Regions from separate parts of the Streptomyces sp. NPDC051567 genome, predicted to be linked through region 2. Evidence: riboswitches for the same ligand, from Rfam matches in the RefSeq annotation. Region 2 holds a riboswitch; the other holds the start of a gene.
The links. A riboswitch is a leader RNA that binds a small molecule or an ion and turns the genes downstream of it on or off. The one in region 2 is predicted to bind cyclic di-AMP.
Positions count from the first base shown of each region.

Region 1: it holds a riboswitch for cyclic di-AMP, as region 2 does, so the genes downstream of both, ACIA5F_RS20860 (M23 family metallopeptidase) here and ACIA5F_RS15780 (peptidoglycan DD-metalloendopeptidase family protein) in region 2, are expected to answer to the same signal.

Region 1 covers NZ_JBITDK010000019.1:33,308-36,489, forward strand. Annotated here, with positions in the region: gene ACIA5F_RS20855 (GntR family transcriptional regulator) at 1-258, opposite strand, end outside; gene ACIA5F_RS20860 (M23 family metallopeptidase) at 471-1,286, opposite strand; cyclic di-AMP (ydaO/yuaA leader) riboswitch at 1,299-1,458, opposite strand; gene ACIA5F_RS20865 (M16 family metallopeptidase) at 1,662-3,053, opposite strand; gene ACIA5F_RS20870 (M16 family metallopeptidase) at 3,050-3,182, opposite strand, start outside.
Region 2 covers NZ_JBITDK010000012.1:32,861-36,042, forward strand. Annotated here, with positions in the region: gene ACIA5F_RS15780 (peptidoglycan DD-metalloendopeptidase family protein) at 63-1,136, opposite strand; cyclic di-AMP (ydaO/yuaA leader) riboswitch at 1,141-1,314, opposite strand; gene ACIA5F_RS15785 (tyrosine-protein phosphatase) at 1,630-2,454, shown strand; gene ACIA5F_RS15790 (aspartate aminotransferase family protein) at 2,484-3,182, opposite strand, start outside.

The sequences.
Region 1 (3,182 bases), on a different contig from region 2:
CGGCTCCAGCAGGGCCCGCAGCTCCAGCAGGTCGGCGGCCTCCTGCGCGGTCGGCTCGGCCACACAGGCGCCCGCGTGGCGCCGCGTGGTGACGAACCCCTCGGACTCCAGCGTCCGCAGCGCCTCGCGGACCGGGACGCGCGAGACCCCGTACCGGCGGGCCAGCGCCTCCTCGGTCAGCCTGCCGCCCGGACCGAAGAACCCGGAGACGATGTCGTCGCGGATCGCTGTGCATACCGTGTGCGCGGGAATACGCAAGACCGGACCTCCGCCTCTTCACGACTTCCGCCGCCATTGACGGGTGACGGAATTGCCGCACACCCGCCATTGACGCGTGTGCTGCGACCCTATGGCAACACACCCGCATTTCCGAGAGCGGCCGGAGACGACGGCCGGAAATACGGAACGGCGCACGAACACGACGACCCCGGCTCGGGGAGCCGGGGTCGTCGGTGGAACGGGGGCGCGGGTCAGATGTTGACGCCGTGCGAGCGCAGGTACGCGAGCGGGTTGATGTCCGAGCCGTACTGGGCGCTGGTGCGGGCCTCGAAGTGCAGGTGCACGCCGCTGGAGTTGCCGGTGTTGCCCGCCAGGCCGATCTGCTGGCCCGCGAAGACCTGCTGGCCGGCGGAGACGCTCAGCCGGGACATGTGGCCGTACTGGGTGTAGGTGCCGTCGTTGTGCTTGATGATGACGTTGTTGCCGTACGCGCCGCCGTCACCCGACTCGACGACGACGCCCGCGCCGACCGCCCGGATCACGGTGCCCAGGTCGGCGTGGAAGTCGATGCCGGTGTGGCTGCCGGAGGACCACATGCTGCCGCCCGCCCCGTACTGGGTGCTGACGTACGAGCCGGCGATCGGGGAGACGAAGGTGTTGGCGCGCTTGCGCTCGGCCTCGCGCTCGGCGCGCTCCTTGGCGTCGCGCTCGGCCTTGGCCTTGACCTCGGCGAGCTGCCGGGCCTCGGCGGCCTGCTGCTTCGCGTCCGCCTCGGCCTGCGCCCTGAGGGCGTCGGCCTGCGCCGTGAAGGCGGCCGTCTCGGCGGCGTACTGCTGGGACGCGGCCTGGCTCTCGATCTCGCCCGCGAGGTCCTCGGCGACGACGACGGCGTTGAGGCCGGTGTCCTGGATCTTGTGGTCGGTGTCCGCGGCGAAGGCCGGAGCGGCAAGAGTGCCGACGACGCCCGTGGTGGCGAGGGCGGCTATACCGGCATAACCGGCGGTCTTGCGGCTCAGACGGCTGGAACCACGGTGCTTACCGGCGACACGACTGCTGCCAAACGCCATGAAGGGATTGATCCTTTCCTTCCTTCTCGCCTACCGGGTTAGCTGACGGGTTCGGAGCAGGAAGGTCTCCTACGGACCTCCTCTTGCGAGGCGGTCCGATTCACCCCAGGGACTGATGTGGGTCCCCGGCTCCCCAGGCTCGCGCCTGACGGGGACTCGGCGATCGCTGCCCGGTGCCGCCGGTGCGGCGGGCACAAATGACGGACAGCACGGCTGACGCTAGGCGGATCATCAGCCGATCGCCAAACACGCGAGCCTTTTTGTTGCGTACGTCACATCACATACGAGCAACGTCCCCACCAAACAGGCAAAGAGGGCCCCGGCGGACAATCCGTCGGAGCCCTCCCGCCCGGCCGTCCGGCCGGGCCGCCCGGTTCAGTTGGTGACGACCGTCACGTCACCGATCCCGAGGGCCCGCACGGGCTCCTCGATCAGCGCCGCGTCGCCCACCAGGACCGTGACCAGCCGGTCCACGGGGAAGGCGTTCACGACCGCCGACGTCGCCTCCACCGTGCCGGTCCCGGCCAGCCGCGCGTACAACTGCGCCTGGTAGTCGTCCGGCAGCTCCTGCTCGACCTGGTCCGCGAGGGTGCCCGCGACGGAGGCCGCCGTCTCGAACTTCAGCGGGGCCACGCCCACCAGGTTCTGCACCGCCACGTCCCGCTCGGCGTCGGTCAGGCCCTCCTGGGCGAGGGTGCGCAGCACCTTCCAGAGGTCCTCCAGCGCCGGGCCGGTGTGGGGGGTGTCCACCGAGCCGCTGATGGCGAGCATCGAGGCGCCCTTGCCGTCGGCGGTGGAGCGCAGCACCTGGCCGAAGGCGCGCACGCCGTACGTGTACCCCTTCTCCTCGCGCAGCACCTTGTCCAGACGGGAGGTCAGGGTGCCGCCCAGGCAGTACGTGCCGAGCACCTGCGGGGCCCAGACCCGGTCGTGCCGGTCCGCCCCGATCCGGCCGATCAGCAGCTGCGTCTGGACCGCGCCGGGCCGGTCGACGACGACCACCCGGCCGGTGTCGTCCGCCGTGATCGGCGGGACCGGCCGCGGCTCGGCGGTGTCGCCGGTCCAGGTGGACAGGGTGTCCGCGAGGACGGCGTCCAGGTCGATGCCGGTCAGGTCGCCGACGACCACCGCGGTGGCCGTGGCGGGGCGCACGTGGGCCTCGTAGAAGGCGCGCACGGCCCCGGAGTCGACGCGGGCCACCGTCTCCTCGGTGCCCTGGCGCGGGCGGGAGATCCGCAGGGAGGCCGGGAAGAGTTCCTTGGAGAGCTCCTTGGCGGCGCGGCGCTGCGGGTTGGCCAGCTCGTGCGGGATCTCGTCGAGCCGGTTGCGCACCAGCCGGTCGACCTCGGAGTCGGCGAAGGCGGGGGCGCGCAGCGCCTCGGCGAGCAGGCCCAGCGCCTTGTGCAGGCGGGAGGCCGGGACCTCCAGGGAGACCCGGATGCCGGGGTGGTCGGCGTGTGCGTCGAGCGTGGCGCCGCAGCGCTCCAGCTCGGCCGCGAACTCCTCGGCGGAGTGCTTGTCGGTGCCCTCGAACAGCGCGCGGGCCATGAGGGTCGCCACCCCGTCCAGGCCCTCGGGCTCGGCGTCCAGCGGGGCGGCGAGGTTGATCTCGACCGCCACCACCTGCTGGCCCGGCCGGTGACAGCGCAGCAGGGTCAGGCCGTTGGACAGCGTGCCCCGCTCGGGGGCCGGGAAGGCCCACGGCTGCGGTGCGCCCGCCTGCGGGCGCGGGTGGAAGGTCATCGTGACGGCTGCGGTGTCGGTCACTGCTCCGCCCCCTCGTTCTCGTCGTTCCCTGCGTGATCGGCGTGATCGGCGTGATCGTCGGCCCCGTCGGCCCCGGTGTCCGGCAGCGGCTCGTACACGAGCACCGCGCGGTTGTCCGGGCGCAGCCGG
Region 2 (3,182 bases):
CTACACCACGGTGCAGGTGAGGAATACGTACGGGTGGGACCCGGCGCACGGGCGGCGGCGGCTCAGATGTTCGCGCCCTTCGAGCGGAGGTAGCCCAGCGGGTCGATGTCCGAGCCGTAGGACGGGCCCGTGCGGATCTCGAAGTGGAGGTGCGGGCCGGTCGAGTTGCCGGTGGAGCCGGAGAGGCCGATCCGCTGGCCGGTGGTGACGCTCTGGCCGGTCGAGACGGAGAGCACGGAGAGGTGGGCGTACTGGGAGTAGCGGCCGTCCGCGTGCCGGACGACGACCTCGTTGCCGTACGCGCCGCCCCAGCCGGCCGAGACCACGGTGCCCGCGCCGACCGCCTTGACGGTGGTGCCGGAGCTCGCGGTGAAGTCGACTCCCGTGTGGTAACCGGAGGACCACGCGGCGCCCCCGGCCCGGTACGGCGTGGAGACCCGGCCGCCGACCGGGGCGACGAAACCGGAACCCGTGGAGGCGCCCGGCCCGGTGGCGGGACCGGACTCCCCGGCCGTGCCTCCGGTGGAGGTGTCCTCGTCGGCGACCGGAGGCTTGGTGGAGGGCCTGACGGCAGAACCGGAACCCGACCCCGGACGGGCTCCGTGACCAGCGGCGGCGCCGGTACCGGACGCAGAACCGGAACCGGGTTCCGGGCTCTCGGCCGGAGCTGCGGGGGCCGGAACCGGGACAGGAACGGGAGCGGAGGCAGGAGCCGGGACGGGAGCCACGGGCTTCGCCTTGCCGCCGAGCGTCAGCCTCAGGCCCGGGTGGATCAGCGACGGGTCGGCGCCGACGGCCTCGCGGTTGTCCGCGTACAGCCGCTGCCAGCCACCGGTCTGCCCGCGCTCCGCCGCGATCTTGGAGAGGTGGTCCCCCGGCACGACGGTGTACACGGTCGGCGCGGCGGCCGCGGGCGCCACCGGAACCTCCACGGCCCGCCCGGGTACCGCGCCGAGAACCGCGCCGGGGGCGTGCGCCGCGACGGGAGCGGAGGCCGGGGCCGGGGCTCCGGCCGCGTGCGCCCCGGAGGCGCCCGTCAGCGGCAGCGCGAGAGCCGCGCCCCCGGTTCCGGCGTAAGCGAGACCACGCGTTATCGAAAGGGACCTGGGACGGCGGTGCTTACCCTTTGCGGGCATGGCGGATTCCTCTCCGACGCCTGCGAGGTGAGCTGTCGGGTTCGGACGGGAGATGTCCGGCCGTTCATGTGCGGCACATGACCGGCTTCACCCCGAGCCATCCCGGTGCGGAGATCCGGAACAGCGCCTTCCTGGTTCCCCCGCTCCTGCCGCGTACGTGAATAGTCGGATGCGGTTTCCGGGCGGCGGCAGGACGAGGCGGTCCGCCCGGATCGTCGCGAAGGTAATCCAGGCCGACCGCACGGAACAAGCCGCGAATTCCCTGACGGAATCACAGAAAGGAGGGACTGCCGGAATTCCCGTCACCCTCCGTCCATTCCCCACCGCCAACAGCCGCCCCGGGCGGGCTATTCGGATTTCGTGATCAGACACTCACGGTCACCGTATGATCTGGCTCACGGGGAGGCGTCCGATCTCGCCTCCTCATACGGCAACTCGGCGCCAATCAATGCAATTCGGACACCCTGCGACGATGACGATAGGGAGAAGCTCCATGGCCCAGCAGATACCTCCGGCACCGCCGAACCTTCCGACGCCGGAGCCCGATCCGGAGCTGACCGGGGTGCGCAACTTCCGCGACCTGGGAGGTCTGCCGACCACGGACGGGCGCGAGGTCGGGCCGGGGCTCCTCTTCCGCAGCGGGCATCTGGCGCACGCCACGGAAACCGGAACGGCGTTCCTGAGCTCGCTCGGCCTGCACACCGTCTTCGACTTCCGCAACCACACCGACCACGCCGTGGAGGGGCCGGACATCGCGCTGCCCGGCGTACGGAACGTCAACATCCCGCTCTCGGACCCGGCCGACGCGGGCGATTTCTGGAGGACGGTCCACGAGGGCGGCGTCGAACAGCTCCGCCCCCTGCTGGGCGAGGGCAGGGCCGCCGCGCGGATGTCCAACTCGTACCGCACCATGGTCGAGCGCCGCACCGCCGAACACGGCCGGGTGCTGCGCGCCCTCGCCGAGGACAGCGTCCCGGCCCTGATGCACTGCGCCGCGGGCAAGGACCGGGCCGGGCTGTCGGTCGCCGTCACCCTGCTCGCGCTGGGCGTCGAGCGCGGGGCCGTCATGGCGGACTACCTGGAGTCGAACGCCCCGCACCGCCGCTACCGCCTGCGCCGCGGCGGCGAACCGGTCGGGGCCCGCGACCCCGAGGTCAAGGCGTTGCTCGCCCCGCTCTTCGACGCCCGGACCGAGTACCTGGCCGCGGCCTTCGAGGCCGTCGACGGGCGCTGGGGCGGGGTCGGGAACTACCTGGCCGAGGGGCTCGGGCTCACGCCCGGGACCCTCGGCCGGCTCCGGGACCGGCTGCTCCGCTGAGGCGGGCGCGGCAGGCCGCCGCAGGACCGTCAGCGGTTGCCGACGGCCTGCTTCACCAGCGTCCTGCCGAACTCCCACATCAGGGCGGACCCGCCGTGCGCCTCGTCCATGACCTCACGGAAGGCGCCGACGAACCGGTCGATGTCCGCCTCGTCCAGGACCAGCGGCGGGATCAGCTTGATGACTTCCAGGTGGTCGCCGGAGACCTGGGTGAGGATGCGGTGCTTGTGGAGCAGGGGCGCCACGACCATCTGCGCGAACAGGCCCTTGCGGGCCGCCTGCAGCATCGACCAGCGTCCGCGCAGTCCCAGGGAGGACGGTCTGCCGAACTCGATGCCGATCATCAGGCCGCGCCCCCGCACCTCGTGCAGCAGCTCGTACTCGTCCACCAGCGCCGCCAGCCGCCCGCGCAGCAGCTCGCCCTTGGCGCGGGCGCCCGCCACCAGTTCCTCGTCCTCCATGACCGAGAGCACCGCCAGCCCGGCCGCCATCGCCTGCGCGTTGGAACCGAAGCTGGCGGAGTGGACGAGGACCCGGTCCATGGAGGAGTAGACCTTCTTGAAGATCCAGTCCTTGCCCAGGGTCGCGCCGACCGGCACGTAGCCGCCCGACAGCGCCTTGGCCACGCACACCAGGTCCGGCTCCACGCCCGGTTCGTGCTGGTAGGCGTAGAAGTCCCCGGTGCGGCCGAGGCCGGTCTGCACCTCGTCGGCGATCAGCAGCGCCTT